Regions from separate parts of the Bacillus sp. z26 genome, predicted to be linked through region 1. Evidence: predicted binding sites of a transcription regulator. Region 1 holds the regulator's gene; each other region holds the start of a gene.

Region 1 (2,202 bases):
AACTCCTGTTCCTGCCTTTCCAAGGATGTTTCCTGTGAACTTTTATCTGTACTTACTCTGCAATAGATTCCAACCTTCATCTTCTCTCACCATTCTTTTTTTACATATAGATAAGGCCGGGATCCTATATCCCGACCTACTGATTATATAGTTATTTATCAGAATCTGCTAAATGCAGCATTTCTGTATTGTCAGTATTTTTCTTAACAGGAATCACAATCGTTTGCCCTTCTTTTAATTGATTAATCTGCAAATCATTATGTTCCTGAACCCAGGAAACAAATTCAGTCTGCGTCATCTCACTGCCATCAAATCTGTCAGCCATATCCCAAACTGTATCTCCTTTTTTAACAGTAATCTGTTGAAAATCGTCCTTTGGTGTTTCAATATTTGTCACCAGTAAACTAGATATTAATAAGAAAACTCCGATAATAAATATAATTGTATAAGAATAAGAAGTCCATAATTTTTTCATGAATAAACCCCTCCATAGAATATATGTTCGCTTGTCATAATGTAAGTATAAACCGAACACATGTTTTGTGTCAACACAAAAAACGAACTTATGTTTGTACTGTTAAACAAGAAATGATATACTAAAAACAACAAAGCATAAAGAGGTGCGGGAGATGACTACTAAATTATCCAAACGACAGCAGGATATTTTGCTATATATAAAAGAAGAAGTTAAAAAGAAGGGCTATCCACCTTCCGTTCGAGAGATTGGCGAAGCAGTTGGACTGGCTTCCAGTTCCACGGTTCATGGTCATTTAGCACGCTTGGAAAGCAAAGGTCTCATCAGACGAGATCCTACTAAGCCGCGTGCTATTGAAATACTGGATATGGATCCGCATGACCATATTCCAAAAACAAATTCCGTTAATGTACCATTAATCGGGAAAGTAACTGCCGGGCAGCCTATTACAGCTATTGAAAATATTGAGGAATACTTCCCTCTTCCTGAACATATGGCTCCTGCAGATGAAAATGTATTTATGCTTGAAATTATGGGAGACAGTATGATTGAAGCTGGTATCCTTGACGGGGACTATGTAATTGTTCGCCAGCAGCATACTGCAAACAACGGCGAAATTGTTGTTGCTATGACGGAAGATGATGAAGCAACAGTGAAACGTTTCTTTAAAGAAGATAGCCATTTCCGTCTTCAACCGGAAAACTCTATGCTCGAACCTATCATTCTACAAAATGTCAGTATTTTAGGTAAAGTTATCGGGTTGTACAGAAACATTCAGTAAGAACCATAGAACCGGCAAATGCCGGTTCTACTTTTAATCTATTCTCTCTATTAATCTATGTTTAATAAGTTTCATCTATTCTTGTTATTGATAAATATCTTTTTCACAACCTCTAGTTTACATAATATAATTATGGTATACAAAAAACTTGCAACGGTTAATTGCAAGTTCAACTCTCCTATATATCCCGCCCTTTATAATAGTACCTGGATTGTTTACTTTCTTCATAACAGGATTGGCAAATAGCAAATCGATAATTCCAGCTTAACGGCTTATGGCATAATCGACACTTTGTTTGATATTTTTTAACCCCTTTTCTTAACTTATTATGTGCATCTGAACTGATTTCTTCTCTTACTCGCTCCCAATAGACCGTTTCACTTCTTCTATCTAATTTATACAAAAACAATAAATGCAATCCTACTGATTTATAAGACAATTCAAGTTCATCCAAGGAATCTTTCTTTATTAAAGGCTCTCTCAATTCTCTTCGATCCACAATGGCTTTCATATTATACAGCCATTGATTAACCAGGCTCTCCTCATTCGCTGAAAAAGGTAAATGAAGAAAACCGTATAAATCAGTTATGGACATTCGTCCTTCTATTTGTTCATGGCGAATTAAATGATATAATGCTTTTTCCTGAGTAAGCGGTGCTTTTGTTGTGCCAGCAGGATTTTTAAACTCATCCCATAATTCAAAGAATTGTTCAAAGTTGGAATGATATCGTTTAAACCGCTCAAATACCCCTTGTGTAGGTGCTATTGTAAATGTACTGATGGGTCGATCCTCACCATTTAACAACCTCTTCATTAAACCAATTTGATCAGTAAACGCCACTCTTCCTTCATTATATATACCTTTACGGCCGGCACGGCCGGCTAACTGCTTTACTTCCTGAGAGGTCAATAAACGTCTTCTCGTGCCATCAAATTTATCATTTTC
Region 2 (2,202 bases), on a different contig from region 1:
GAGCTGGTTCCTTCTTTTCCGTTTCCTTCTTTAGCCATTTCAATTAGCTCATCCCATGTTTTCGGAGCTTCCTTAATTAGGTCTGTTCGATAAAAGAGAATGCCCGCATCAGAGTATTTTGGCATAGCCCACTGCTTGCCCTCAAATTTTCCTGCTTCGACCGTACCAGCGAAATAATCATCAAGATTAATTTTATCTTGGTCAATAAAACGGTCTAATTCCATAGCGTAGTTAGCCTGGGCGAATTCTGCCGGCCAAACGACATCTGCATCAAATACATCAATTTCAGTGCTTTTACTACTAAACGTGGTTACATATTGGTCATGCTGTTGGGTTGAACTGTTTGGCATTTCTTGGTAGTTTACTTTGATGTTGGGATGCTTTTTCTGGAACGCCTCGATTAGTTTTTCGGTACTGCCGGTTGTATCGGCTCCTCTGGCATATGTAATTTCGACTACCTTTTTGTTGGATTCTTTCTTATCGGTAGAGGTTTCTTCGGTATCCGAGCATGCTGTTAAAGCAATCCCTACTAAAGCAGCGGTAGAGAAGGATAACCATTTTTTAATTTTCATATTTCCCCTCCTATTTAATTGGTAACTACTTCTATATAGATTCCTTTAGATCTGGTTATCGAAACCTAATTTTGGTATAAATTTCAACTTTTGTTACTAAGTCCCTATGCATCTTCGGTTATACAGGTGGCAATCCGGGCTAGATAGAAAAACCTGGGTTTCTTACTGGATTAATCAAAAGAAATGTAATATATTTGTAGCTGGATAGAATAATCGGAAATAGAAAGTGTTATTCCAGAGGAAGTAGGTGAGACCATAGATGAAGATTTTAATAGCTCTTTTAGCTCCAGGATTATTAGTTGTTCTTTTTTCAAGAGTGACCTATAGCTGTATAGTCGGTTTGTGTTTAACAGTTGCTCTGATTGCTGCTTCAGCGTATAAAGGCTATACATCATCATGGCCTCTGATTATAATTGATGCATTTTCATTAACGGCTGGGTATTGGTATTCCCAGCGTATGATAAAAAGAACACCTAAAAGTGCATAAATGAGAGACAGAGTCTTCCGTATTATTAAGGGAGACTCTTTTATTTTTTTGTAGGATGGGCATAAATGATACTACATGAGGATAAAAAAGGGGAATATTTGTTCGCTTTTTGTTGGTTTGATTATAGGTGGTTGTGGTAAAATATTGTTATCAAATAAAACGAGAATTGAGATAGAAATGATGAAGGGGGCTTTTGTGTGAGTAAACAATTCGAATTGGTTTCCAAGTATACTCCTCAAGGAGACCAGCCAGCCGCAATTAAAGAGCTGGTGAATGGAATTAATAATGGCGTTAAGCATCAAACGCTGCTTGGCGCTACAGGAACAGGAAAAACGTTCACGATTTCGAACGTGATTAAAGAGATTAATAAGCCCACTCTTATCATTGCTCATAATAAGACGCTTGCCGGACAGCTGTACAGTGAATTCAAAGAATTCTTCCCGAATAATGCCGTGGAGTACTTTGTCAGTTACTATGATTATTATCAACCTGAAGCGTATGTCCCTCAGACTGATACCTTTATAGAGAAGGACGCCAGCATTAATGATGAAATCGATAAACTGCGGCACTCTGCGACATCCGCATTATTTGAACGGAAGGATGTCATTATTATTGCCAGTGTCTCCTGTATTTACGGCTTGGGTTCTCCAGAAGAATATGGGGAAATGGTTTTATCCATTCGAAAAGGCATGGAACTGGAACGGAACCAGCTGTTGCGTAAACTGGTTGATATACAATATGAACGAAATGATATTAACTTTCAACGCGGGGCATTTCGGGTAAGAGGAGATGTAGTAGAGATTTTCCCTGTTTCAAAAGATGAACACTGTGTACGCGTTGAATTTTTTGGCGATGAAGTGGACCGGATCAGAGAAGTCGATGCATTGACTGGTGAAATTATTGGAGAAAGAGACCATGTAGCTATCTTCCCGGCATCCCACTTTGTTACAAGAGAAGAAAAAATGAAAATCGCCATTCAAAATATCGAGAAAGAATTGGAAGAGCAGCTTACTTTTTTAAGAGGTGAAGGCAAACTTCTCGAAGCACAGCGCTTAGAACAAAGAACGCGCTATGATCTTGAAATGATGAGAGAAATGGGCTTTTGTTCAGGGATTGAGAACTACTCCCGTCATCTGACATTGA
Region 3 (2,202 bases), on a different contig from region 1:
TTGCACTCTTATTATATACCCTTTCCGAAAATTTCAAATTTATTATGCTTTGTGGTTTGTCAATTTTTTATCCCCGATGCTTAAAATAATGGCCTATTCCAAGTTTGTTGATTTTTGAAGGAAGGGGAGAAGGTGGGGTTGTACCTTATCATATTTACGAATCAGTAAAATTGGAATATTCTATACATAAGTGAATGTACAAAAAGGGAGTGGGAAGAAAATTAGATGATCTTATCCATTAATCTGGCTATTCGTTTTTTAATTGAACTGGCTATTCTTATATCTGTCGGTTATTGGGGATTCACAATTGACGAACATTGGCTAATGAAAGGTCTCGCCGGCATTGGAACTCCATTTTTGCTTGCTGTTTTGTGGGGATTATTTGTTGCTCCTAAAGCGAATTTTTCAATTTCTTCCCCGGGGAAAATAGGGATAGAAGTAGTTATCTTTTTGTTCGGTGTAGGGGCTGTATATTCCCGCTTTGGTAAAATAGCTGCTGCTGTATTTGCTATCATGATGCTGCTCAATTCTTTCTATGTTCATTTCAATGCTAATTCTTCACAAAAGAATCATCTATAGCAATCTAAAACAGTTTACCGAGAAAAGATCCTGATGGGATTCGAACGGAAAGCTGTTTTTTTCTTTTTTCGGTTGATGTGTGTAGTTTTCTCTTAATTCATTTGCAGAATCTAAGTATTTGCACTCTTACGCAGCTCTATACATAAATTGTAAATAATTTTCCGTTGAACACGAACGTATATTCGCGTATCATTAAGGATATAATAAACACGAACATACATTCTTATTTGGGGAAGGTTTTAATATGATTGATTACAGTACTTTGCCGCACCATTATGTCATGTGTGTGGATATGAAAAGTTTTTTTGCCAGTTGTTCAGCAGTGATGATGGGGTTGGATCCACTTGAATGTTATTTGGCTGTGGTCAGTGACACGGAACGGAGCGGCAGTGTCGTGCTGGCTTCATCGCCCAAAATGAAGAAAGAGTTTGGCATTAAGACGGGGTCGAGGTTATTTGAGATTCCGGATGATCCGCGCATTATAAAGGTTAATCCCAAAATGGCTACGTATTTGCGTATCTCTACTGAAATCAGCCGTTTATTTAATCGGTATGTACCTAAAAGTGCCATTCATACGTACAGTGTCGATGAAAGCTTCTTAAAAGTGGACGGTACCACCCGCCTATGGGGTGATATTGTTGAAATAGCTGAAAAAATTAAGGATGAAATCGATCGGGAGTTTCAGCTCCCCTGCGCGATTGGTATTGGCCCGAATATGCTGCTTGCCAAGCTGTGTCTTGATTTGGAAGCCAAGAAAAAGGGAATCGCCCAGTGGACCTATGAGGATGTACCTGAAAAATTATGGCCTTTATCCCCTTTGAGCGAAATGTGGGGAATTGGCAAGCCATTGGAAAAAAAGTTGAACGGAATGGGGATTTTTTCGATTGGTCAATTGGCGCGCTATGACTTGGCGGCACTTGAAAAAAAGTTTGGTGTGATGGGCAACCAATTGTATCATCATGCCTGGGGTGTTGATTTATCTGATATTGGAGCGCCCATTATGGAAGGGCAAATCAGCTTTGGAAAAGGGCAGGTTTTACTTCGGGATTATAAAAAGCCTGAGGAAATAAAACACGTCATTTTGGAAATGTGTGAGGAAGTAGCCAGAAGAACACGTGCAAGCAGGATGGCTGGACGAACGGTCAGTTTAGGGATTTATTACAGTCAGGATGAATTTGGAGGAGGATTTCATCGTTCTATTACAAGAGAAACACCGACCAATATTACGATGGATATTTATGAAATGTGCTTAACATTGTTTGAACGATTTTACACTGGTAAGACTGTCAGAAAGATTTCTATTACACTTTCGAATGTTATTCCGGACCAGGAGATGCAAATCAGTCTATTTGATCAGGATGGCTGGCGCAGGCGAGAACTTGGCTTTGTGATGGATCGAATGCGCAAAAAATATGGATCCAATGCGATTTTGCGCGCCGTATCGTATACAGAGGCGGGCACGGCTAAGCATCGAAGTACATTGGTTGGAGGACATAGAGCATAACAGTCAAGTGAATGGAGGGTGCCTGGAAATGATTCGAGATCGCGGGAAAATAAAATGGACATCCATGATGCTGCCGGAGCATGTGACGATGCTCAGGGAATGGGCGCATGAGGATAGCT
Region 4 (2,202 bases), on a different contig from region 1:
TATTCATATGAATTTCCTTAAAAAGAAATTGCACATGAAAAGTAGCACGAAGCAATGACAAATTTTTAAAAGCCATTACAAACATACCTTCACAGAACGATTCACTCTACACCTCCTTTAACGAGTTAATTTAATTAAAATTAAAAACGTCCAGACAATTATTAACAGCTGCTGTTTTACTCTTCATAGATGTCTTGCCATTCTACGAAGGTTCCTTCTGGTCCACACGGTTTAAACGCATCTCGACTTGTTTACCTATAAGCCATAACAGGACAATGACGATACCAACAATAATACTTTTAACCGGTTCGCGAATTAAAGACATAATGTCATGGCCAATATAACTAATAGTAAAGATCATAACCAATTTTCCCGCAAAGACTGCAAGCATATATTGTTTTGGACTAATGTCAGATAATCCACAAACTATATTTACAATCGCGGAAGGAGTAAATGGGAAACAAAGCATGATAAATAGCGGGCCAAATCCATGATGATTGATCCAACGCATTGCCTTTTGCACAGCTGCATGTTTATGTACAAAGGATAGGGCTTTTTTCTTTCCATATTTTCTGGACAAATAAAACACAACCATCGCGCCAGCCACAGCCCCTGTCCAGGATAAAAGAAATCCAAGCCACAAACCAAATGCATTGGCATTAGCCGTCACAAAAACAAACAAAGGCAAAAACGGAAGAAACGCTTCAAAAAAAGGGAGCAGCAATCCCGGTATGGGACCCAAGTTTCTATAATCACTTATTAATTTGGCTAAGTGCTCCATAGTTAGCCAATCTGTTAACCAATTAAAATCCATAGTCTCTCCTCACAAACAAATGACAAATTCTGTTCATACTCTATAGATATCCCCAATTATTATGGATTAAAACAATCATTATATTTATTATATCAGATTGCTTTAAAGAGAGAATTAGTTAGAAAATAAACTTGTCAAAAATGTGAAAAGCGATTATTCTATACAAGAACATACGTTCGTTTTTTACAGACATTGAAAGGACGCGATATACATGACCCGCATCCCTACAGAAGAACGCAATATAATGGAAAAAGCGATTTATCTACCAATGGTTCTCACTGTACTGTCACGAGACCTCCAAGTAGTAAAAGTATCGCCCTTCAAATTAAAACAACCTTACTTATTACTGATTGATGAAACGATGAAACAGATCCAAGCGGAATTAAAACAAGTAAGCCACTATATGAGGCAGCATCAACTCAAAGTGGAAGAAACAAAAAGAGACGAATCATTCACATCTTTTTTATTTCTTTATAAAGGCTATGAGGAATATCATAATTATTTCAATCCCCGTATCCGCAATAAAGTACAGGAATTACTGGAATATTATTTTTTAAAACAGTGGACGGATGAACTGAAAAAATAAGCGGCGTTGTTAAAGGAATTTATTAACGTTCTCAATCTCTATATGGAGACTGGTTTAAACTATTTGTTTGAAAATCAGATTTCCGATCATTCACTTGGATGGCATTATATAAATAATTTGTCTTTCGCTCTGCCTCTGCAAGTTTCTGAAGGAGCTTCGACTTTAGCAATGCTGTTCTGAGCATTTGGTTTTCAATGATACTATAAGATACCGGTATTACAATAGATTGTTGATTGTGGAAATTGATTTGTGTTTTAGTCGCGCTAATCTTAACTCTGGATACGATGTGCTCATAAGAAAGCCAGATGCACGATTCTTTCGCAGGAGATGTAGTAGGAAAAAAGAATAAGCGATTTCCCGGCTCTATTGAAATGGGAACTTTATGTGAAATACCAAGAAGTGTTTTCGTTGACTGGCATCTCCCAGGATAGTTTGCACCAAAGTAATCACAACTGGATTTAACTACTTCAGATGGTCTAAAAGGTACTAAAATTTCTTCATCAAATTCAATGATTTTAGAATATGTTTTTGATCCATATTCAACTGGAACGATAGCAAATGTAAATGGACTGATTTCGTAATCCTCTCTCCTGCTTATCACATTTGTTTCCATGGCTTCCTCCTTGTATGAGCCTACATTTAAACTACCATTTCAATATAACATAATATTTCAAAATAATTGGTTTATTCACCAAAATTTCAAATTTAACCCAAAACTCTTGTGATTTCTGAGGTTTTTATTTTTTATATATTGGGTATTTTATATAATAACTATATTAACCTATTATAATAAATTTTCTGA

The links. The regulator LexA, encoded in region 1, represses DNA repair genes until DNA is damaged. The targets are predictions, from matches to a motif close to CGAACATATGTTCG.
Region 2: uvrB (excinuclease ABC subunit UvrB) is a predicted target of LexA. The motif match lies at 1,151-1,164, and genes of this name have one in related genera.
Region 3: AC4G3K_RS01850 (Y-family DNA polymerase) is a predicted target of LexA. The motif match lies at 751-764, and genes of this name have one in related genera.
Region 4: AC4G3K_RS09255 (YhjD family protein) is a predicted target of LexA. The motif match lies at 980-993, and genes of this name have one in related genera.

Annotation. Positions count from the first base shown of each region.
Region 1 covers NZ_JBZFQM010000004.1:213,437-215,638, forward strand. The annotation lists gene AC4G3K_RS14175 (YneB family resolvase-like protein) at 1-80, opposite strand, end outside; gene yneA (cell division suppressor protein YneA) at 152-475, opposite strand; gene lexA (transcriptional repressor LexA) at 630-1,256, shown strand; gene AC4G3K_RS14190 (helicase-related protein) at 1,435-2,202, opposite strand, start outside.
Region 2 covers NZ_JBZFQM010000003.1:243,091-245,292, reverse strand. The annotation lists gene AC4G3K_RS11550 (ABC transporter substrate-binding protein) at 1-572, opposite strand, end outside; gene AC4G3K_RS11545 (CsbA family protein) at 832-1,059, shown strand; gene uvrB (excinuclease ABC subunit UvrB) at 1,257-2,202, shown strand, end outside.
Region 3 covers NZ_JBZFQM010000001.1:386,139-388,340, reverse strand. The annotation lists gene AC4G3K_RS01855 (YrdB family protein) at 226-579, shown strand; gene AC4G3K_RS01850 (Y-family DNA polymerase) at 824-2,083, shown strand; gene AC4G3K_RS01845 (YolD-like family protein) at 2,112-2,202, shown strand, end outside.
Region 4 covers NZ_JBZFQM010000002.1:836,001-838,202, forward strand. The annotation lists gene AC4G3K_RS09250 (TVP38/TMEM64 family protein) at 203-814, opposite strand; gene AC4G3K_RS09255 (YhjD family protein) at 1,026-1,400, shown strand; gene AC4G3K_RS09260 (competence protein ComK) at 1,432-2,013, opposite strand.